2 regions of the Klebsiella sp. Sb-30 genome follow, and region 2 is predicted to be linked to the other one. Evidence: predicted binding sites of a transcription regulator. Region 2 holds the regulator's gene; the other holds the start of a gene.
What was found. The regulator sigma-54, encoded in region 2, starts transcription at its own class of promoters, with help from an activator protein. The targets are predictions, from matches to a motif close to GTTGGCACANNTTTCGCTNT.

Region 1 (12,111 bases), 560 kb from region 2:
GCGTCATTGGCTGAATCCGGTGCGTCTGGTTCCCGGCTGGCAGTCCGCCTCGGCGCCTGCGCTGTTCCGCGGCGTGGCGTTGCTTGAGCTGGCGGCGCTGGTGGTTATTGTCATTTCGCGAGGAGCCTGAGAATGAGCGTTTTAATTGCATTATTGCAGGCGCTGCTGCTGTTTGCCGCCGCGCCTCTGCTGTCCGGCATCACCCGCGTAGCCCGCGCCCGCTTGCATAATCGCCGCGGTCCGGGAGTGCTGCAGGAGTACCGGGATATCTTCAAGCTGCTGGGTCGCCAGAGCGTCGGGCCGGATGTTTCCGGCTGGGTTTTCCGCCTGACGCCCTTCGTGATGGTCGGCGTGATGTTGACCATTGCCAGCGCGCTGCCGGTGGTAACCGTCTCGTCGCCGCTGGCGGGACTGGGCGATCTGATCACCCTGATCTACCTGTTCGCGATTGCCCGTTTCTTCTTTGCGATTGCCGGTCTGGACACCGGTAGCCCGTTTACGGCGATCGGCGCCAGCCGCGAAGCGATGCTCGGCGTGCTGGCGGAGCCGATTCTGCTGCTGGGCCTGTGGGTTGCGGCGCAGGTTGCCGGCTCCACGCACCTCAGCCAGATCGTCGCCACCATTTATCACTGGCCCGTTGCCCGCTCGGTACCGCTGGTCCTGGCGCTGTGCGCCTGCGCGTTCGCCACCTTTATCGAAATGGGCAAGCTGCCGTTCGACCTGGCGGAAGCGGAGCAGGAGCTGCAGGAAGGGCCGCTGACCGAATACAGCGGCAGCGGATTTGCGGTGTTGAAATGGGGCATCAGCCTCAAACAGCTGGTTGTGCTGCAGATGTTTGTCGGCGTCTTTATTCCGTGGGGAGCGATGACCAGTTTTAGCCTCGGTGGCCTGCTGCTGGCGCTGGTCGCCGCCATCGCCAAGCTGGTGGCGGGCGTGCTGGTTATCGCGCTGTTTGAAAACAGCATGGCGCGTCTGCGTTTTTGTGCCACTTCCCGCGTTACCTGGGCCGGTTTTGGCTTTGCGTTTTTAGCTTTCGTCTCCTTGCTGGCGGCGTGATTAAGAGAGTTTGAGCATGTCTGAAGAAAAAATCGGTCAACACTATCTCGCCGCGCTGCATCAGGCCTTCCCGGGCGTGGTGCTCGACGAAGCCTGGCAGACCAAAGATCAGCTCACCGTGACGGTGAAGGTCAACTATCTCCCGGAAGTTGTGGAGTTTCTCTACTACCAGCAGGGCGGCTGGCTGTCGGTGCTGTTCGGTAACGACGAACGTAAGCTTAACGGCCACTATGCCGTGTATTACGTGCTGTCGATGGAGCAGGGGACCCGGTGCTGGGTAACCGTGCGCGTCGAAGTGGATGCCGACAAACCGGAATATCCGTCGGTGACGCCGCGCGTGCCTGCCGCCGTCTGGGGCGAGCGTGAAGTGCGCGATATGTACGGTCTGATACCGGTGGGGCTGCCGGATGAGCGCCGCCTGGTACTGCCGGACGACTGGCCGGATGAACTCTATCCGCTGCGTAAAGACAGCATGGATTATCGTCAGCGCCCGGCGCCGACCACCGATGCGGAAACCTACGAGTTCATCAACGAGCTGGGCAGTAAGAAAAACAACGTGGTGCCGATTGGCCCGCTGCACGTCACTTCCGATGAACCCGGTCATTTCCGCCTGTTCGTTGATGGCGAGAATATTATCGACGCCGATTACCGCCTGTTCTATGTCCACCGGGGCATGGAAAAACTGGCGGAAACCCGCATGGGTTATAACGAAGTGACCTTCCTGTCCGACCGCGTGTGCGGTATCTGCGGCTTTGCCCACAGTACGGCCTATACCACCTCCGTCGAGAATGCGATGGGGATCGTGGTACCGGAACGCGCGCAGATGATCCGCGCCATCCTGCTGGAAGTGGAACGCCTGCATTCGCACCTGCTGAACCTCGGCCTCGCCTGCCACTTCACCGGCTTTGACTCCGGGTTTATGCAGTTCTTCCGCGTGCGTGAGACCTCAATGAAGATGGCGGAGATCCTCACCGGGGCGCGTAAAACCTACGGTATGAACCTGATTGGCGGCATCCGTCGCGACCTGCTGAAAGATGACATGATCCAGACAAGAGCGCTGGCGCAGCAGATGCGCCGCGACGTGCAGGAGCTGGTCGATATGCTGCTCAGCACGCCGAATATGGCGCAGCGTACCGTGGGGATAGGCCGCCTCGACCCGCAAATCGCCCGTGATTTCAGCAACGTCGGTCCGATGGTCCGCGCCAGCGGCCACGCTCGCGACACCCGCGCCGACCATCCGTTTGTCGGCTACGGTCTGCTGCCGATGACGGTTCACAGCGAACAGGGCTGCGACGTCATTTCGCGCCTGAAGGTGCGTATCAACGAGGTCTATACCGCGCTGAATATGATCGACTTCGGCCTCGATAACCTGCCGGGCGGTCCGCTGGCGGTGGAAGGCTTTACCTATATCCCGCACCGTTTTGCGCTGGGCTTCTCGGAAGCGCCGCGCGGGGATGATATCCACTGGAGCATGACCGGCGACAACCAGAAGCTGTACCGCTGGCGCTGTCGTGCGGCCACCTACGCCAACTGGCCGACCCTGCGCTATATGCTGCGCGGCAACACCGTCTCCGACGCCCCGTTGATTATCGGCAGCCTCGATCCTTGCTACTCCTGTACCGACCGCATGACCGTGGTCGATGTGCGGAAGAAAAAAAGCAAAGTGGTGCCGTACAAAGAGCTGGAGCGCTACAGCATCGAGCGTAAAAACTCGCCGCTGAAATAAGGAATCGCCATGTTTACCTTTATCAAAAAAGTGATCAAAACCGGCAACGCGACGCACGCCTATCCGCTGGAGCCGATGCCGGTAGATAAAAACTTTCGCGGCAAACCGGAACATACGCCGCAGCAGTGTATCGGCTGCGCGGCCTGCGTGAACGCCTGCCCGTCGAACGCGCTGACGGTGGAAACGGACCTGGTGACGCGCGAGCTTGCCTGGCAGTTCAACCTCGGGCGCTGCATCTTCTGCGGTCGCTGCGAAGAGGTGTGCCCGACGGCGGCCATCAAGCTGTCGCAGGAGTATGAACTGGCGGTGTGGAAGAAAGAGGATTTCCTCCAGCAGTCGCGCTTTGCCATTTGCCATTGCCGGGTGTGCGAACGCCCGTTCGCCGTACAAAAAGAGATCGACTACGCCATCGCGCTGCTCGGGCACAACGGAGATACTCGCGCCGAGCTGCATCGCGAAAGCTTCGAGACCTGCCCGGAGTGTAAACGCCAGAAGTGCCTGGTGCCGTCCGATCGTATTGAACTGACTCGTCATATGAGAGAGGCCAGCTGATGAGCAATTTACCAGGCCCGCGCGATGAAAACGGCATTCCGCTGCCGATGACGGTGGAGGAGTCCATCGCCAGCATGAAGGCATCGCTGCTGAAGAAAATTAAGCGTTCCGCCTATGTCTATCGCGTGGACTGCGGCGGCTGCAACGGCTGCGAAATCGAGATTTTCGCCACCCTGTCACCGCTGTTTGATGCCGAACGCTTTGGGATAAAAGTGGTGCCGTCACCGCGCCATGCCGATATTCTGCTGTTTACCGGCGCGGTGACCCGCGCCATGCGTTCACCGGCGCTGCGTGCCTGGCAGTCGGCGCCGGATCCGAAAATCTGCATCTCCTACGGCGCCTGCGGCAACAGCGGCGGTATCTTCCACGACCTTTACTGCGTCTGGGGCGGAACCGACAAAATTGTCCCGGTGGACGTCTATATTCCGGGCTGTCCGCCGACGCCTGCCGCCACGCTATATGGCTTTGCGATGGCGCTGGGTCTGCTGGAACAGAAAATTCACGCCCGTCTGCCGGGCGAGCAGGATGACAAAGCGGCGGAAATTCTCCACCCCGGCATGGTGCAGCCGCTGCGGGTGCGCATCGATCGTGAAGCGCGTCGCCTGGCGGGCTATCGCTATGGCCGCCAGATTGCCGATGACTACATGCGTCTGCTGGCGCAGGGCGATAGTCAGGTGGTGCGCTGGCTGGAGGCGGAGAAAGATCCGCGTCTGACTGAGATCGTCACCCATCTGAACCAGGTGGTCGAGGGGGCGCGTATCCGATGAGCGAGACGGTGGTGTTCAGTCAGCTGAGCCGTAAATTTATTGATGAGAACGACGCGACGCCCGATCAGGCGCAACAGGTGGTCTATTACAGCCTGGCGATTGGCCACCACCTCGGCGTCATCGACTGCCTGGAGGCAGCGCTAAGCTGCCCGTGGCAGGACTATCTGGCGTGGATTGCCACTCTCGAAGAGGGCAGCACCGCACGGCGTAAAATGGAGGGCGTGCCGAAGTACGGCGAGATAGTGATCGACAGCAATCATGTCACGATGCTCGCCAACGCCTTCGATAAAGCACAGGCCCGGCAGACCGCCGAACAGCAGGCGTGGAGCAAAACGATGCTCAGCATGCTGCACGATATTCACCAGGAAAGCGCCATCTATCTGATGGTGAGGAGACTCCGTGACTGATGTTTTACTTTGTGTTGGCAACAGCATGATGGGCGATGATGGCGCAGGCCCGCTATTGGCGGAGATGTGCGCCGCCAGGCCGGTCGGTGAATGGGTGGTGATCGATGGCGGCAGCGCCCCGGAAAACGACATCGTCGCCATTCGCGAGCTACGTCCCGATCGCCTGCTGATCGTCGATGCTACCGATATGGGGCTCAACCCCGGAGAAATCCGCCTCGTTGACCCGGACGATATTGCCGAAATGTTTATGATGACCACCCACAATATGCCGCTCAACTATCTGATCGATCAGCTGCAAGAGGATGTTGGTGAGGTCATTTTTCTCGGGATTCAGCCGGATATCGTCGGCTTTTATTACCCGATGACCCAGCCAATTAAGGATGCGGTCGAGGTGGTATATCACCAGCTTAGCGGCTGGCAGGGGAACGGCGGTTTTGCACAGCTGGAGGCGGCAGACGCATAGCGTCTGGCATCCGGGCTTACGCGAATGTTTAGCCGGGTCAGGCAATACGCTTTTTCGCCTACGCCATCTCAAGGAGCTGGGGGTGACAAGGCTAACGTGGATGGGTTAATAGCGGGTTGGCTATGCCGCTCAAGCGCTGGTGCGTGGATTTGTTGGCTGTCTGCCGATGAGCGACGCGGAGTATGGCCGCAAACGCGCGCCGCGGCATCTGCGGACCATGCCCGAGCCGGATGGCGGCTAACGCCTTATCCGGCCTACAAAACGACAAAACCGTGGGCCGGTGCAGCCACAGCGCCGCCCGGCAATACGCGCTCTATTCGAATCCGGCCGACAAAACCGTGGGCCGGTGCAGCCACAGTGCCGCCCGGCAATACGCGCACTACTCGAATCCGGCCGACAAAACCGTAGGCCGGTGCAGCCACAGCGCTGCCCGGCAGTACGCGCTCTACTCGAATCCGGCCGACAAAACCGTGGGCCGGTGCAGCCACAGCGCCGCCCGGCAATACGCGCTCTACTCGAATCCGGCCGACAAAACCGTGGGCCGGTGCAGCCACAGCGCTGCCCGGCAATATATGCTCTACTCGAGGTCTTCGCCGTTGCTGGCAATCACCTTCTTGTACCACCAGAACGATTTTTTACGCTTACGCTCCAGCGTGCCGTTGCCGGCATCATCGCGATCGACATAGACAAAGCCATAGCGCTTGCTCATTTCGCCGGTTGAAGCAGAAACCAGATCGATACAGCCCCAGCTGGTGTAGCCCATCACCGGAATCCCGTCCTCAATAGCATCGCGCATCGCTTTGATATGCTCGCGCAAATAGCTGATGCGATAGTCATCGTGAATCTCGCCGTTGGCATCGATCTCGTCCCGGGCTCCGAGGCCGTTTTCGACCAGGAACAGCGGCTTCTGATAGCGGTCATACATCATATTCATGGTGATGCGCAGGCCGAGCGGATCAATGCCCCAGCCCCATTCACTGGCTTTGATGTGCGGGTTTTTCAGCGATTTAACAATGTTTGCCGCATTGGTGTTGTTGGCGTTCATGTCTGCCGACGCGCAGCGAGAGGCGTAATAGCTGAATGAGACAAAATCGACGGTGTTCTTCAGGATCTCGTCATCGGCCGGCTGCTTTTCAATGGTCACGCCTTTTTCGCGGAACACGCGCGCCGAATAAGACGGATAAGCACCGCGCGCCTGTACGTCAATAAAGAAGAGGTTTTCGCGATCTTTCTCCAGCGCCATCCACACATCTTCAGGCTTGCAGGACCAGGGATAAAAATTGCCGCCCGCCAGCATGCAGCCGACCTGGTTATGCGGGTTGACCTCGTGGGCGATTTGGGTCGCCAGCGCGCTGGCGATAAGCTCGTGGTGCGCCGCCTGGTACTTCACCTGCTCCTGGTTCTCTCCCTCTTCAAACACCAGCCCGGCGCCGGAGTAGGGGCTATGGAGCATGATGTTGATTTCATTGAAGGTTAGCCAGTATTTCACCAGCCCGTCGAAGGCTTCAAAGCAGGTGCGGGCGTAGCGGGTAAAGAACTCCACCATTTTACGATTGCGCCATGAACCGTATTCAATGACCAGATGCATCGGCACATCGAAGTGGCAAAGGGTTACCAGCGGCTCAATCCCGTACTTTTTGCACTCTTCAAACAGCGAGCGATAAAAGGCGATCCCTTCTTGATTCGGCTCCAGCTCATCGCCGTTAGGGTACAGGCGGCTCCAGGCAATTGAGGTGCGGAAGACGCTAAAGCCCATCTCCGCCATCAGGGCGATATCCTCTTTATAGCGATGATAAAAATCGATGGCCTCATGGCTCGGGTAAAATTCATCGTCACGCAGCTGAAAACGCTTCTCCAGCCCGAGCTTTACCGGCATGCGGTTCGCGCCATGGGGCAGCGTATCCACGGTGGTCAGCCCTTTGCCGCCCTCGAGATACCCCCCTTCAGACTGGTTTGCGGCCAGCGCGCCGCCCCATAAAAAGCCGTGTGGAAAAGTCGACATGCGTTACCTCGCTTACAAAAAATAGTGTTCAGACGTGTGATGGTCGGGTCGTGGTCTGGCGCGCTCTGGCATCGGCTGCGGCCTCTTCCACCGGGATATCTTCAAAGCCGAGCAGCAGCGTCAGTACGAACGAGAGCACCACCGCCAGCGCCATCACGCCGAAGACCCAGACGATAGACATCGGGTTAGCCGGGTCAAAGAACTGGACGCTGGTGAACAGGCCCGGTGCCGCCATCGAGTGGCTGGCAAGCCCGGCGATACCGGCCACCGCGCCGCAGATAAAGCCGCTGATCAGGCTGGCGATGAGCGGACGTTTGAGGCGCACCGCGACACCGTACAGCGCCGGTTCGGAGATACCGGCCAGAATGGCGGAGGCCGCGGCCGCCAGCGCAGTCTGGCGCAGCTCCGGATTTTTGGTTTTCCAGGCTACCGCCAGCGATGAGCCGCCCAGCGACAGGTTGGCGCCGATTTCTGACGGCATCACCATCCCTTCTTTACCGGTTTCCGCAATGGTCTGAATAATGGTTGGGGTGAAAACGCGGTGCATCCCGGTCATCACCAGCAGCGGCCACAGGGCGCCCATAATGGCCACCGACAGCCAGCCCAGATAGCTATGAATGGTGTACACCAGCGCGGAGATGGCGCTGCCGATCCAGATCCCGAGCGGGCCTATCAGCAGGATCGCCAGCGGAGCGGCGATCAGCACGATCAGCATCGGCTTGAGGAAGTTTTTCGTCACCGCCGGAGTAATGCGATCGACCCAGCGTTCGATATATGACAGGCACCAGGTCATCACCAGCGCCGGAATAACGGTATAGGTGTATTTCACCGCCGTCACCGGAATAAAGGCGAACTCGACGTGCTCACCCTGGGCCGCTTTGGCCATCAGCTCAATAAAGCTCGGATGGACCAGCACCCCGGCAATGGCAATCGCCAGCGACATATTGGTTTTGAATTTTACCGCCGCAGAGGCGGCGACCATCAGCGGCAGGAAGAAAAAGGCGCCGTCGCCGATGACGGTCAAAATAGTCAACGTGGGCGCACCTTTAGGCAGGACGCCGCTCATCTCAAGGATCATCGCCAGCAGTTTGACCATCGATCCGCCGATGATGGCGGGGATCAGCGGTGACATGGTGCCGATCAGGGCATCGAGGATCCCGGCGCCGATACGCTTTACCGTCAGCGGCGGTTTTCCCTGAGGTTCCGCGGGGCGCATGTTGTCCGGCAGCAGGTTGACCACTTCGCGAAACGCCTGCGATACCGTATTGCCGATGATGACCTGGCACTGATTGTCGCTGCGCACCACGCCAAGCACGCCTTTCAGGCTTTTCAGCGCGGCGCTGTCCACCCGCGCATCATCTTTGACCACAAAACGCAGGCGGGTCATACAGTGGGTGACTGCCGTGATGTTATCCGCCCCGCCTGTTGCCGTCAGAATTTGCTTTGCCAGGGCTGCGTAATTTTTAGACATCGGATTTTATCCTGTTTAATCAATAGGGTACTGGCTGGTTATCGCACCTGAGGATCGTGCGCTATCAGGGATATATAGGAAACCGGTTCCACAAAATCATGATGAGTTTCATTCGTTCTAACAAGATATAAAAAAATCATTTTTTCGTTTTGTGATTTTGATCGCTATGTAAGCCAGCTAAGAATCTGCGCTGCGCGCGAGTCAAAGCTGTAAAACGGCGAGGTGTGCAGTACACTGCGGGCATCTTTTGCAACAGGAAGAACAACATGGCAACGATGCTGGAGGTGGCGAAACGCGCGGGAGTCTCGAAAGCGACCGTTTCCCGGGTACTGTCGGGTAACGGCTATGTCAGCCAGGAAACGAAAGATCGCGTATTTCAGGCCGTGGCGGAAAGCGGCTACCGGCCCAATCTGCTGGCGCGTAATCTGGCGACCAAAAAGAGCCAGACGCTGGGGCTGGTAGTGACCAACACCCTTTATCACGGGGTCTATTTTAGCGAGTTGTTGTTTCACGTTGCGCGGATGACGGAAGACAAGGGACGGCAGCTGATTCTGGCCGACGGCAAGCACAGCGCGGAAGAAGAGCGCGAGGCGATCCAGTACCTGCTCGACCTGCGCTGCGACGCGATTATCATCTATCCGCGTTTTCTCAGCGTTGATGAAATGGACGAAATCGTGGAAAACCAGCCGCAGCCGATTATGGTGCTCAACCGCCGCCTGCGGCGCAACGCCAGCCACTGCGTCTGGTCCGATCAAAAAGCCTCGGCATTTACGGCGGTCGAAAAACTGATTGCCCGCGGCCATCGTGATATCGCGTTTATCACCGGCTCACTGGATTCGCCTACCGGGATTGAACGCCTTTCCGGCTATAAAGATGCGCTGACGAAACACGGGATTTCGCTGAATAATGAGCTGATCGTTGAGGGCAAGTGGACGCCGGAAAGCGGCGCGGCTGGCGTAGCGACGCTGCGTCAGCGCGATGCCCGTTACAGTGCGCTGGTGGCGAGCAATGACGACATGGCGATTGGCGCGATGAAGCAGCTACATCAGCAGGGCGTGCGGATTCCGGAGCAGGTCTCGGTCATCGGCTTCGATGATATCGTGCTGGCGCCGTATATGGTTCCGGCGCTCTCCAGCGTCAAAATACCGGTGACGGAGATGATCAAGGAGAGTATTAACCGACTGATCTTTATGCTCGACGGCGGCGATTTAAAATATCAGCAAACCTTCCCCGGTGAGCTGCTTGAACGTGACTCGATTGCCCCGGGACCGTTCGCCTGACGTCGTCATCTGTCATCGTCAGATGTGACGATGACAGAATCTGTTCCCCGTCTTTAGGTTATTCATTTCCTTTATTATCAGCGTGATAAAAGTTGGAACGTATTATGCATACTCCGCCGCGTAACCTTCTTACAGCTGGAGAAATGGATGAACCGTTTCATTATTGCCGACGCGAGCAAATGCATCGGCTGCCGCACCTGCGAAGTGGCCTGCGTGGTCTCTCATCAGGAAAATCAGGACTGCGCCGCGCTGACGCCAAAATCCTTCTTACCGCGTATCCATGTGATCAAAGGCGTTAACGTCTCGACGGCCACCGCCTGCCGCCAATGTGAAGACGCGCCGTGCGCCAACGTCTGTCCGAACGGCGCGATCGCCCGGGATAAAGGCTTTATTCACGTGATGCAGGAGCGCTGCATCGGCTGCAAAACCTGCGTGGTGGCCTGTCCCTACGGCGCGATGGAGGTGGTCGTGCGTCCGGTGATTCGTCATAGCGGTGCCGGGCTGAACGTGATGGCGGAAAAAGCGGAAGCCAATAAATGCGATCTTTGCCATCACCGGGAAGAGGGCCCCGCCTGTATAGAGGCCTGCCCGACGCATGCGCTGATTTGCGTGGACCGCAATAAGCTTGAGCAGATGAATAGCGAAAAACGTCGTCGTACGGCGCTGGCCTGGTAAGGCGGCGGCACGATGAACGGAGTGCAGATTCGCATTCGCGGTAAAGTGCAGGGGGTGGGCTTCCGCCCCTTTGTCTGGCAGCTGGCGCAAGAGTCAGCACGCTGCGGCGACGTATGTAACGACGGTGACGGCGTACTGGTGCGCCTGTTGGGCGATGAGGCGGCGTTTCTCGCCGCGCTGACCCGCCGCTGTCCGCCGCTGGCGCGTATCGACAGCGTGGAAACCCGGCCGTTTCACTGGCGTACGCTGCCGCAGGATTTCGCCATTCGCGAAAGCGGCGGCGGAAGTATGCGTACCCAGATTGTGCCCGATGCGGCCACCTGCCCGGCATGCCTGGCGGAGATGAACAATCCGCGGGATCGCCGCTATCGCTACCCGTTTATTAACTGCACTCACTGTGGGCCGCGTTTCACCATTATTCGCGCGATGCCCTATGACCGCCCCTTTACCTCGATGGCGCCTTTTCCACTCTGTCCGCGCTGCGAGGCCGAGTACCGCCACCCTGGCGACCGACGTTTTCATGCTCAACCGGTGGCCTGCGCCGACTGCGGCCCGCGTCTGGAGTGGCGCGCGGAAGGCGAGTCGCTGGTCGGAGAAGCGGCATTGCAGGCGGCGATTCATCAGCTACAGGCCGGGCAGATTGTCGCCATCAAGGGCGTGGGCGGTTTTCATCTGGTGTGCGATGCCGGTAATCCGCGCGCGGTGGCGGCGTTACGCACACGCAAACATCGTCCGGCAAAGCCGCTGGCGGTGATGCTGCCGGCGGCGGATAGCCTGCCGGCAGCGGCGCAGGCGTTACTGACGTCACCCGCTGCACCCATCGTATTGATAGAGAAATCGCAGGTCGATGGCCTGTGTGACGACATTGCGCCAGCGCTGAATGAAGTGGGGGTGATGCTGCCATCTAATCCGTTGCAGCATCTGGTTTTGCAGGCGCTGGCGCGCCCTCTGGTGATGACCTCCGGCAACCTGAGCGGACGGCCGCCGGCGATCGCCAACGTCGATGCGCTGCGTGATTTGGCCGGGATTGCCGATGGTTTTCTGCTGCACAACCGCGACATTGTGCAGCGGATGGACGACTCGGTGATGCGGCAAAGTGGTGAAATGCTACGTCGTTCGCGAGGCTATGTGCCTGATGCGATGCCATTACCGCCGGGGTTTCACGACGTGCCGCCGCTGCTGTGCCTCGGCGCCGATATGAAAAATACCTTTTGTCTGGCGCGCGGAGAGCAGGCGGTACTGAGTCAGCACTTCGGCGACCTCGGCGATGAGGGCGTAGAACAGCAGTGGCATCAGGCGCGGCGTCTGATGCAGGCGGTTTATGGCTTTAACCCCAGCCTGGTGGTCAGCGATACGCATCCGGGCTACCGTTCGACGCAGTGGGCGACCTCGTTGGCGCTGCCGGTTGAGCGCGTCCTGCATCACCATGCCCATGCCGCCGCCTGCCTGGCGGAACACGGCTGGCCGCTGGATGGCGGCGATGTGATTGCCGTGGTCCTCGACGGTATCGGCATGGGGGAAAACGGCGCGCTGTGGGGCGGCGAGTGTCTGCGGGTGAATTACCGGGAGTGTGAACGCCTGGGCGGATTGCCGGCGGTGGCGCTCCCCGGCGGCGACCTGGCGGCTCGTCAGCCGTGGCGTAATCTGCTGGCCCATTGCCTGGCCTACGTTGACGACTGGCAAAACGATGCGCAAACCGCGGCGTTGCGCCA
Region 2 (12,111 bases):
ATTAAAATCGCCCGGCTGGCGGAACGTCAGGGCAGCGATAGCCTGACCCGGGAACAGATGGCGGAGCTTCCGCGGGAAGGTTCGCTTCCCGTGGCCCTGCTCTGGCTGGGTGTAGCCATGATTGTGATGCCCATGGCAACCCGAATGGTCGTGGATAATGCTACCGTGCTGGCAAACTACTTCGCTATCAGCGAGCTCACCGTCGGCTTAACGGTGGTGGCGATCGGCACCAGCCTGCCGGAACTGGCAACGACGATTGCCGGGGCGCGAAAAGGGGAAGACGATATCGCTATCGGGAATATTATCGGCGCGAATATCCTGAATATCGCCCTGGTTCTCGGATTACCGGCACTGATCGCCCCGGGAGCATTCGCACCGGAGGCCTTTACGCGCGACTATGCCGTGATGCTGTTCGTCAGCGTGATATTCGTCCTGCTATGCTGGCGTCGCAAATGGCAACCCGGTCGCCTGGTGGGTGCGCTGCTGGTCGGCGGTTTTGTGGTTTGGTTGGCGATGCTGTACTGGGCAGCACCGCTCTTCGTTGAATGAATCGGGATAACACTATGTCGCAAATAGATTTGCCAACGGATTTTGACTTTCAACGGGTAGGACGTGAAGTTCTGGAAATTGAACGTGAAGGTCTGGCTCAACTCGATCAGTACATTAATGAAGATTTCACCCATGCCTGCGAGAAGATCTTCCGCTGCGCGGGCAAAGTCGTGGTGATGGGGATGGGCAAATCCGGTCATATCGGGCGTAAAATGGCGGCAACGTTTGCCAGCACCGGTACGCCGTCGTTTTTTGTGCACCCCGGCGAAGCGGCCCACGGCGATTTAGGCATGGTGACGCCGAAGGATGTGGTTATCGCGCTCTCGAATTCCGGCGAGTCGAACGAGATCCTGGCGCTGATTCCGGTACTTAAACGCCTGCAGGTGCCTCTTATCTGCATGACCAGCCGTCCGGAAAGCAGCATGGCGCGCGCCGCGGACATCCATCTTTGCGTGAAGGTACTGAAAGAAGCCTGTCCGTTAGGGCTGGCCCCGACCTCCAGCACCACCGCCGCGCTGGTTATGGGCGATGCGCTGGCGGTTGCCCTGCTGGAAGCGCGCGGCTTTACCGCTGAAGATTTTGCGCTGTCGCATCCTGGCGGCGCACTGGGTCGTAAGCTGCTGTTGCGGGTCAATGATATTATGCATACGGGTGATGAAATCCCGCACGTCAATGTGCAGGCCACCTTGCGCGATGCGCTGCTGGAAATCACACGTAAAAATTTAGGCATGACGGCTGTCTGTGATGATGACATGAACATCATCGGTATTTTCACCGATGGCGACCTGCGCCGGGTGTTTGATACCGGGGTCGATATGCGTAATGCCAGTATTGCCGATGTCATGACACCGGGCGGCATTCGCATTCGCCCCGGTATTCTTGCCGTCGATGCGCTGAACCTGATGCAATCTCGCCATATCACCTGTGTGTTAGTTGCCGATGGCGACCGCCTGTTGGGTGTGGTACATATGCACGATCTCCTGCGCGCAGGCGTAGTGTAAGTAAGGATAAAATAATGAATAATGCTGATGCTCTGCAGGAAACCTGCTACGGGCCAGTAAGCCCTGAATTTATCGATCGGGCGGCGAAGATCCGTTTATTGATCCTCGACGTAGACGGCGTGCTGTCCGATGGCCTGATCTACATGGGCAACAGCGGTGAAGAGCTGAAGGCGTTTAACGTTCGCGACGGTTACGGAATTCGCTGCGCGCTGACCTCAGGTATTGAAGTCGCGATTATTACCGGACGAAAAGCTAAACTGGTAGAAGATCGTTGTCAGACGCTGGGTATTACGCACCTGTATCAGGGGCAGTCCGATAAACTGCTGGCATTTCGCGAATTATTGCGCAAGCTGGCCGTTCGCCCGGACGAAGTTGCCTACATCGGCGATGATCTGATCGACTGGCCGGTGATGGCCGAGGTCGGTTTAAGCGTGGCAGTGGCGGATGCGCACCCGCTGCTGCTACCGCGCGCAGATTATGTTACCCGCATCAACGGTGGACGCGGAGCGGTACGCGAAGTCTGCGATTTGTTACTATTGGCGCAGGGCAAGCTGGATGAGGCCAAAGGGCAATCAATATGAGTAAAACCAGACGTTGGGTTATCATTTTACTATCGCTGGTCGCGCTTATTCTGATCGGCCTGAATCTGGCGGGTACGGACGATACCACTCAGCAAGAGATCAATCCTGATGACCCGACCTATACCAGTGAACATACCGACACCGTTGTTTACAGCCCGGAAGGGGCGCTTAACTACCGCTTAATCGCTGAGCACGTGGAGTATTTTTCCGCCCAGGAAGTCTCGTGGTTCACCAAACCGGTGATGACCACATTTGATACCAACAAGGTACCCACCTGGTCTATCAAAGCGGATAAAGCCAAACTGACTAAAGACCGCATGCTGTATCTTTACGGAAACGTAGAGGTGGACGCGCTGAGCGCGGACTCTCAATTGCGCAAAATTACGACGGATAACGCCCAGATAAACCTGGTGACGCAAGATGTTACCTCTGATGACATGGTGACGTTGTACGGGACGACATTTAATTCCAGCGGCCTGAAAATGCGCGGAAATTTACGCAGCAAAACTGCCGAGCTGATTGAAAAGGTTAGAACCTCTTATGAAATTCAGAACAAACAAACTCAGCCTTAAGATTGCGCTCGCCAGCGCCTTACTGGCCGCCAGCCTGCCGGCACTGGCAAAAACCGGCGATACCGATCAACCGATTCACATCGAATCCGATCAGCAGTCACTGGATATGCAGGGCAATGTCGTCACCTTCACCGGTAATGTCGTCGTCACCCAGGGGACCATTAAAATCAACGCCGATAAGGTGGTGGTGACCCGTCCTGGCGGTGAAAAAGGTAAAGAAGTGATCGACGGTTACGGTAATCCGGCAACCTTCTTCCAGATGCAGGACAACGGCAAGCCGGTGAAAGGCCGCGCGCAAAAAATGCACTATGAATTGCAGAATGATTTCGTCGTCCTGACCGGTAATGCGCATCTGGAACAGATCGATAGCAACATCCAGGGCGACAAAATTACCTATCTGGTGAAAGAGCAGAAAATGCAGGCGTTCAGCAATAAAGGCGGACGCGTGACGACGGTTCTGGTTCCTTCGCAGCTGCAAGACAAAAGCACCAACCAGCAAAAGAAGGGTAACTAATTCGTTATGGCAACATTAACCGCAAAGAATCTCGCCAAGGCGTATAAAGGCCGCCGCGTGGTGGAAGATGTCAGTCTGACCGTGAACTCTGGCGAGATCGTTGGCCTCCTCGGGCCAAACGGCGCCGGTAAAACCACGACCTTCTACATGGTGGTCGGCATTGTGCCGCGCGACGCTGGCAACATTATTATCGACGATGAAGATATCAGCCTGCTGCCGCTGCATGCCCGCGCGCGTCGGGGGATCGGCTATCTGCCGCAGGAAGCTTCCATTTTCCGCCGCCTGAGCGTGTACGATAATTTAATGGCGGTTTTGCAGATTCGCGACGATCTCAGCAGCGAGCAGCGTGAAGACCGCGCGAAAGAGCTGATGGAAGAATTTCACATCGAGCATCTGCGCGACAGCCTGGGACAGGCGCTTTCCGGCGGTGAACGCCGCCGCGTTGAAATCGCCCGCGCGCTGGCCGCTAATCCGAAATTCATTCTGCTGGATGAGCCTTTTGCCGGCGTTGACCCCATTTCCGTTATTGATATCAAACGCATCATCGAACATCTGCGCGACAGCGGTCTTGGCGTGCTGATCACCGACCATAACGTCAGGGAGACGCTGGCCGTCTGCGAACGCGCCTATATCGTCAGCCAGGGCCACCTGATCGCCCACGGCACCCCGCAGCAAATCCTTGAAGACGAGCAGGTTAAGCGCGTGTATCTTGGGGAAGACTTCAGACTCTGATAGGGTAGAGGTTACAGACGTTTTAGCCGGAGATATTAGCCCTGAATATGAAGCAAGGTTTGCAATTAAGGCTAAGCCAACAGCTTGCCATGACGCCACAACTGCAACAGGCTATTCGCCTGCTGCAGCTGTCCACGTTAGAACTCCAGCAAGAACTCCAGCAGGCGCTGGAGAGTAATCCGCTGCTTGAGCAAACCGATCTTCACGATGAGGTAGAAACCAAAGAGGTCGAGGACCGCGAATCGCTGGACACCGTCGACGCTCTTGAACAAAAAGATATGCCGGAAGAGCTGCCGCTCGACGCCAGCTGGGATGAAATCTACACCGCCGGCACCCCGTCCGGAAACGGCGTTGATTACCAGGACGACGAGCTGCCTGTCTATCAAGGCGAAACGACCCAAAGCCTGCAGGATTACCTGATGTGGCAGGTTGAACTGACGCCGTTTACCGACACCGACCGCGCCATTGCCACCTCGATTGTCGATGCCGTTGATGACACCGGCTATCTCACTATTCGGCTGGAAGATATTGTCGAGAGTATCGACGATGACGACATTGGTCTCGAAGAAGTGGAAGCGGTGCTAAAGCGTATCCAGCGCTTTGACCCGGTCGGCGTCGCGGCAAAAGATCTGCGCGACTGTCTGCTGGTTCAGCTTTCCCAATATGCTAAAGAGACGCCGTGGCTGGAAGAAGCCCGGCTGATCATCAGCGATCATCTCGATCTGCTCGCCAACCATGATTTCCGCTCCCTGATGCGCGTCACCCGACTGAAAGAAGAGGTGCTGAAAGAAGCCGTTAATCTCATCCAGTCCCTCGATCCGCGCCCCGGTCAGTCGATTCAGACCAGCGAGCCGGAATACGTCATTCCCGACGTGCTGGTACGTAAGGTCAGCGGCCGCTGGGTCGTGGAGCTTAACTCCGACAGCATCCCACGTCTGAAGATTAATCAGCATTACGCGGCCATGGGCAATAGCGCGCGCAATGATGCAGACAGCCAGTTTATCCGCAGCAACCTGCAGGAAGCTCGCTGGCTGATCAAGAGTCTGGAAAGCCGCAATGATACGCTGTTGCGCGTCAGCCGCTGCATCGTCGAACAGCAGCAGGCCTTCTTCGATCAGGGTGAAGAGTTCATGAAACCGATGGTGCTGGCGGATATTGCTCAGGCCGTCGAAATGCATGAATCCACCATTTCACGCGTTACCACCCAAAAATATCTGCACAGTCCGCGCGGTATTTTTGAGCTGAAATATTTCTTTTCCAGCCACGTGAATACGGAAGGCGGCGGCGAGGCATCGTCGACGGCCATTCGTGCGCTGGTGAAGAAGTTAATCGCCGCGGAGAATCCCGCGAAGCCGTTGAGTGACAGTAAGCTGACCACCATCCTGTCCGAACAGGGTATCATGGTGGCACGTCGTACCGTCGCTAAGTACCGAGAGTCTTTATCCATTCCGCCATCTAACCAGCGTAAACAACTGGTTTGATACAACCGATAAGGAAGACACTATGCAGCTCAACATTACAGGACACAACGTCGAGATCACCCCTGCACTGCGCGAATTCGTTAATGCGAAGTTCAGCAAGCTGGAGCAGTTTTTCGACAGGATCAATCAGGTCTATATTGTGTTAAAAGTAGAGAAGGTGACGCAAATTGCGGATGCCAATCTGCATGTCAACGGTGGCGAAATCCATGCCAGTGCGGAAGGGCAGGATATGTATGCCGCTATCGATGGACTCATCGATAAGCTGGCAAGACAGTTAACAAAACATAAAGATAAACTAAAACAACACTAATTGTCCGGGCGCCGCCCTTGCCTGCTGCCAGCCTTCATCGGTAGCAGGCAAGGGGCGCGCTCAGGTGAAATTATGATGAACAACGATTCGGCTCTACAACTGAGCAACGTCCTTAACCAGGAATGTACCCGTAGCCAGGTTCACTGCCAGAGCAAAAAGCGCGCGCTGGAAATCATCAGTGAACTGGCAGCAAAACAGTTAGGTTTGCCGCCGCAGGTGGTGTTTGAGGCGATCCTTACCCGCGAGAAAATGGGCAGTACCGGGATTGGCAACGGGATTGCCATTCCGCACGGTAAACTTGAAGAGGATACGCTGCGCGCCGTTGGCGTGTTTGTCCAGCTGGAGACTCCGATCGCATTTGATGCCATCGACAATCAGCCGGTCGATCTGCTGTTTGCGCTTCTGGTCCCGGCTGACCAGACCAAAACCCATCTGCATACGCTGTCTCTGGTTGCAAAACGACTGGCGGATAAAACGATTTGCCGTCGCCTGCGCGCAGCGCAAAGCGATGAAGAGCTGTATGAGATCATCACCGAAGCAGGAAGCAACGATGACGTATAACGGCCGTCGCCCCCTACCCTTTATCGTACTGAGGAGAAACGGTACATGGTACTGATGATCGTCAGCGGCCGCTCAGGCTCGGGGAAATCCGTCGCTCTGCGGGCGCTGGAAGATATGGGCTTCTACTGCGTAGATAACCTGCCGGTAGTGCTGTTGCCTGAGCTGGCGAGATCGCTGGCCGACAGAAACATCTCTGCCGCCGTCAGCATTGACGTGCGTAACATGCCGGAATCGCCAGAGATCTTTGAACAGGCGATGAAAAACCTGCCTGAGGCATTTTCCCCTCAGCTGCTGTTCCTTGATGCTGACCGCAATACGCTGATCCGCCGCTACAGCGACACCCGTCGTCTGCATCCGCTATCGAGCAAAAATCTGTCGCTGGAAAGCGCGATTGACGAAGAGAGCGCGCTGCTGGAGCCGCTGCGTTCCCGCGCCGACCTGATCGTCGACACTTCAGAGATGTCGGTACACGAGCTGGCGGAAATGCTACGTACCCGTCTGCTCGGCAAGCGCGAACGTGAGCTGACCATGGTCTTTGAATCCTTTGGCTTTAAGCACGGTATCCCGATTGATGCCGATTACGTCTTTGACGTACGCTTCCTGCCAAACCCACACTGGGATCCGAAACTGCGTCCAATGACCGGTCTGGATAAGCCGGTGGCCGCCTTCCTTGACCGGCACACGGAAGTTCACAATTTTATTTACCAGACCCGCAGCTATCTTGAGCTATGGTTACCGATGCTGGAGACCAATAATCGCAGCTATCTGACGGTGGCGATTGGTTGTACCGGCGGTAAACACCGTTCGGTCTACATTGCCGAACAGCTGGCTGATTACTTCCGCTCACGCGGTAAGAACGTGCAGTCTCGTCATCGGACGCTGGAAAAACGCAAATCATGACCGTAAAACAGATCGTTGAAATCACCAATAAACTGGGGATGCATGCCCGCCCGGCGATGAAGCTGTTTGAGCTGATGCAGAATTATGATGCGGAAGTCCTGCTGCGCAACGACGAGGGGACGGAAGCGGAGGCCAATAGCGTAATTGCCCTGCTGATGCTCGACTCGGCCAAAGGTCGGCAAATCGAGATTGAAGCCAACGGTCCGCAGGAAGTCGAGGCGCTGGCAGCGGTTATCGCGCTGTTCAACGCCGGTTTTGACGAAGACTAAACATTCCCGCCTCTTCCCCGGCTGCACGACGCTGACCGGGGCTATTGTTTCTGCCGCGACCTCACTTCAGCTTATTCGCCTGCATAAATCCTTCTCCGCCTAGCTGACGCATCTGACGCAGGATCCACGCCTGCCGACTGCGAACATAGCCGGACGGCGCATCGGCGCGAAAGCGAATCGGGTTGGGCAATACCGCAGCCAGGAGCGCCGCTTCAGAAGCCGTTAACTTGCTCGCAGGCTTGTGAAAGTAGCGCCGGGACGCCGCTTCGACGCCGAACGTTCCTTCCCCAAATTCAGCGATATTCAGGTAGACGGTCAGAATCCGTTTTTTACTCCACACCGTCTCAATCCCTACCGTTAACCCTGCCTCCAGCCCTTTGCGCAACCAGCTACGGCCATCCCACAAGAACAGGTTCTTAGCCGTTTGCTGCGAAAGCGTGGAGGCGCCGCGCACGCGGTTTTCCTGACGTTCATTGTGTGCCAGCGCTTTCTCTATCGCTGAGACATCAAAACCCCAGTGTTCAGGGAATTTTTGATCCTCCGCAGCGATTGCCGCCAGCCCCATCCACGGTGAGATCTCGTCCATCCCGACCCAGTCGGAGTGGGCGACATAATGAAAATCACCGCTCAGCCATGCGCCGATTTGTCGCTCGAGCATAACGGCTGAAAACGGCACCGGCAGTATGCTAAAGAGCGCGATGCCGCCTCCCCAAAAGGCTGCCGCAATCAGCAGAATGCGCAATAAAAGGCGTTTAATCATTCGCAACGGGGCCGAACGCACGCTCATGCAGTCAGAGCCAGCACGCGAGCCACCAGCTTCTCAATCCCGCTTGCCGCTTCCGCAATGTTCTGCGCCAGCATCCAGGCCGGGGTCGTCACCACCTTATGTTCTTCATCGACGACGATATCATCGACCGGGCAAGGAACGTGTTCTGCGCCCATCTCTTCCACCACCTCAGCGGTATCAAGATCGGTGCCGATGGTTATCCGCAGCGGGATCGGGAAAATTTTTGGCAGCAGCGCCGGGGCGATACACATAAAGCCCAGCGGTTTACCCGCCTCGTGCATCGCCAGCGTCAACGCTTTCAGGTCGCTATCGACCAGGCATTCAGCCCCTTGCGAGGCAAAATTGCTGAGGTTCTTCGCCGCGCCAAACCCGCCAGGGACAATCAGCGCATCCAGATCTTCAGCCCGGGCCGCAGCCAGAGGCTGGATATCGCCACGGGCAATACGCGCGGCCTCCACCAGAACGTTGCGGCTTTCGGCCATCGGCTCACCGGTCAGGTGGTTGATCACGTCCGTTTGCGTTTTATCCGCGGCGAAACAGATGGCCTGTGCGCCGCTACGGGCGATCGCCAACAGGGTAATGACCGCTTCATGGATCTCCGTTCCGTCATAGACGCCACAGCCGCTCAATACCACGCCAATCTTTTTCATACTGCCAGCTCCTTAGTGCAACTTGCTGAAACCAGTCAAAAATTTTGATTTACACGCATTGCTTCACATATTTTACTGATTCACGTAACAAATAATTTAAGGTTTGCTATCTTAATGAGCGAGCAAACCAAATCCTCAGGTTGCGCTACGTAAAAATATCTCTAAAAATTCTGGCGCAACGACCAGTTCCCTGGTGTTGGCGCAGTATTCGCGCACCCCGGTTTATCCGGGGTCATTTTTTATGTGCCGCCGCAACCCATGCTTTCAGCACCGCTACATCGTTCTGCCACTCGGATTTCATCTCTTCAACCCATTCACCAACGTTATCCGACCACGCCGGCAGGTCCGGAGTCTGAATCTGCTGTCCCAGCTGTTGGATATGCCGCAGGCCAATCGAGCCCGCCGCGCCTTTAATTTTATGCCCTTCATCGACGATCCCTTTCTGGTCGCGAGCGGTCAGATTAGACTCCAGTACCGCCATATAGCCCGGCATCATCTTCTCAAAAACCGCAAGACCATCGTTGATAAGCTTTGGCCCCACCAGCTCGATATACTGCTCAAGCATCGGAATATCCAGTACGGATGCCGATTTACTCACATCCACGGTCGGCATTTCGCACTCATCCTCTTCCGGCGAATCCCAGAATTTTTTAATCATTGCCGTCAGCGCCGGCACCGATAGCGGTTTACTCAGGACGTCGTCCATTCCGGCATCAAGATACTCTTTTTTATTCTTCAGGACGTTGGCGGTCAGGGCAACCAGCGGCGGTAGCTCGTCGGCGGCAAAGTGCTGCTTAAGATGACGAGAAATATCCAGGCCCGTCATATCCGGCAGCTGGATATCCAGCAGCACCAGGTCGTACTCGCCCGGTTCAAACATCTCCAGCGCGGCCTTACCGGTCATCGCCACATCGACGCTGTTACCCAGCTTCTCCAGCACCGAGCGCGCCACAATCACGTTGAGCTCGATATCCTCGACCAGCAGCACGTTCAGCGCCGGCAGGGGCATCTCATCTTCCGTCAGCATATCTTCCACTTCTTCCGCCACCGCCGGCGCATGCACGGTCAGCGTAAATGTGGCCCCCTGGCCCGGCTGGCTGGAGACGTTAATGTCGCCGCCCATATTGCGAGCCAGACGACGCGATACGGCAAGACCGATCCCGGTGCCCGTCGCAGGCTTGCCGCCGTGGCTGTCTTTCACCTGATAATACATCGCGAAGATCTTATCCTGCTCGGCTTCGGGAATGCCGATGCCGGAGTCTTCCACTTCAAAATGCAGGATATCGCCTTCATCGTAGCGAACGCGAACGGTGACGTTTCCACCTTGCGGGGTGAATTTCACGGCGTTACTGATGAGGTTCCACAGAATCTGCCGCAGACGCGTCCCGTCGGTCACCACTTTATGCGGCAGCGGCAGCGTCGGTTCCAGGACGAAGCGCAGCCCTTTCTGTTGCGCCTGCAGGCCGGAGAGGTTTTCCAGATCGGCCAGGAAACCGGTGAAGTCGACCTGCTGATTATCCAGCTGGACTTTGCGCCGCTCCATTTTATCCATGTCGATAATATCGTTGAAAATATTCCCCAGCGTAACGGCAGAGACATGGATGGTTTTGAGGTATTTTTCCTGCTCACCGGTCAGCTCGGTATCCAGCAGGATACGGCTCAGCCCGACGATGCCGTTGAGCGGCGTACGCAGCTCGTGGCTGATGGTTGAGATAAAGGTGGTCTTATCGCGGCTGGCGCGCTCCAGCGCATCCTGGTAGCGCTTACGTTCGGTAATATCGCGGCCAAAGCCCATCAGTCCACGGCGCTTGCCGACGCGGTCATAGTAAGGGACCTTGCGGATTTCAAAGCAGGCTTTACGCCCGTCCGGATAATCCAGCCACTGCTCGTAGGTCAGCGACACATTATGGCGGAAGACCTTTTCGTCAGTCTCCAGCACTTTAACCGCCGCTTCTTCGTTATAGACATCCTGAGGTTTCAGGTGGATAAGCTGCTTTTCGCTTTTCCCGGTCAGGAGCTCCATCGCCCGGTTACAGCCAGAAAACTCTTTGTCTTCATTGCGATAGAATACCAGGTCCGGCGAGGCATCAAGGAAAGAACGGAGGAAGGAGGATTGCTGTTCCAGCTGAATTTGCGTCTCTTCGCGCTCTTTCATCTCAATCTTCAGCTGTTCCAGCGTCGTCTCGCGCTCGGCTTCCGCCTTTTCACGCTCGCCAATCTCCTGATTGAGCTGCGCGATATTATCTTTGAGCTGCACGTTAAGCTGCAGGTCGCGCTCGCGCATCTCCTCCAGTTTTTCCACCAGCCGGGAGAGACGCTGCCGCGACTCTTCCAGTTGCTCCACCACCACCGACAAAAAATAAACTGCCCAGGGGGTGATCAGCAGACCAAAGAAGATAGAGCGGATAACGTCGATGCTCTCAACCTGGCCATGCAGAACCATCGTGACGGCCATCTGTACCACAATCGCCAGCACCACCAGGGCGAGGGCCAACAGCATGGAAAAACGCACCAGACCCAGCTTCATCATCAGGTCGACATAGTACTGCGCCAGCATACGGATTTGCTTCATAAGGGATTCCTTCGCGACAACTCCGCACAATAATACCCAATTCTGAGCAATACGCTGTAAGTTGTGCAAAAAATGCGGGCGCCCTTACTCTAAAGCTGCGCGCGGCACCCAGGCTCGTCCCAGCGCCGAGCCCTGCACGCCGTGTTGGTTGAGATAGCGGTCAAGTTCAACCATCCCGGTCCAGCGGTTCTCACACCACAGGGGCGCCAGCAGCGTCGGCCGCCGGGCGCTGGCGGAAATGCGGTGATAGATCACCTCGGGTGGCGTGTGGCGAATCATCTCCCCGGCAGTGATCGTATATTCATCCAGCGCAATCGCCTGCAACCGTCCCGCCTGCCAGGCTTTGGCCATCGTACTGCCGGTGACGATATGCAGCGGATGCAGTTTGATGCCATCCACGCCGGTATCCACAACCTGCTCCAGCGTTTGCAGGCAATGGCTCTGCGCCTCGCCCGGTAGCCCGACGATCAAATGCGCGCAGACCTTCAGCCCGCGCTCGCGCGCCAGCCGGGTCGTACGCTGATAACAGGCAAAATCATGCCCACGATTAATCCGCTGCAGCGTTTTGTCATGCACCGTCTGTAAGCCGAGTTCCAGCCATACTTCGTAGCCCTGTTCCCGATAGCCGCCGA

Region 1: hydN (electron transport protein HydN) is a predicted target of sigma-54. The motif match lies at 9,816-9,835, and genes of this name have one in related genera.

The regions. Positions count from the first base shown of each region.
Region 1 covers NZ_CM172749.1:1,109,005-1,121,115, forward strand. Annotated here, with positions in the region: gene hycC (formate hydrogenlyase subunit 3) at 1-130, shown strand, start outside; gene AC236I_RS05295 (respiratory chain complex I subunit 1 family protein) at 133-1,056, shown strand; gene hycE (formate hydrogenlyase subunit HycE) at 1,073-2,782, shown strand; gene AC236I_RS05305 (formate hydrogenlyase complex iron-sulfur subunit) at 2,792-3,334, shown strand; gene AC236I_RS05310 (NADH-quinone oxidoreductase subunit B family protein) at 3,334-4,101, shown strand; gene AC236I_RS05315 (formate hydrogenlyase maturation HycH family protein) at 4,098-4,508, shown strand; gene hycI (hydrogenase maturation peptidase HycI) at 4,501-4,971, shown strand; gene AC236I_RS05325 (6-phospho-beta-glucosidase) at 5,549-6,973, opposite strand; gene ascF (PTS cellobiose/arbutin/salicin transporter subunit IIBC) at 7,002-8,444, opposite strand; gene AC236I_RS05335 (LacI family DNA-binding transcriptional regulator) at 8,711-9,724, shown strand; gene hydN (electron transport protein HydN) at 9,872-10,399, shown strand; gene hypF (carbamoyltransferase HypF) at 10,412-12,111, shown strand, end outside.
Region 2 covers NZ_CM172749.1:544,362-556,472, reverse strand. Annotated here, with positions in the region: gene AC236I_RS02655 (calcium/sodium antiporter) at 1-549, shown strand, start outside; gene kdsD (arabinose-5-phosphate isomerase KdsD) at 546-1,550, shown strand; gene kdsC (3-deoxy-manno-octulosonate-8-phosphatase KdsC) at 1,565-2,131, shown strand; gene lptC (LPS export ABC transporter periplasmic protein LptC) at 2,128-2,703, shown strand; gene lptA (lipopolysaccharide ABC transporter substrate-binding protein LptA) at 2,672-3,217, shown strand; gene lptB (LPS export ABC transporter ATP-binding protein) at 3,224-3,949, shown strand; gene rpoN (RNA polymerase factor sigma-54) at 3,997-5,430, shown strand; gene hpf (ribosome hibernation promoting factor) at 5,453-5,740, shown strand; gene ptsN (PTS IIA-like nitrogen regulatory protein PtsN) at 5,813-6,301, shown strand; gene rapZ (RNase adapter RapZ) at 6,347-7,201, shown strand; gene npr (PTS phosphocarrier protein NPr) at 7,198-7,470, shown strand; gene mtgA (monofunctional biosynthetic peptidoglycan transglycosylase) at 7,532-8,257, opposite strand; gene elbB (isoprenoid biosynthesis glyoxalase ElbB) at 8,254-8,907, opposite strand; gene arcB (aerobic respiration two-component sensor histidine kinase ArcB) at 9,140-11,479, opposite strand; gene mnmL (tRNA modification radical SAM protein MnmL/YtqA) at 11,564-12,111, opposite strand, start outside.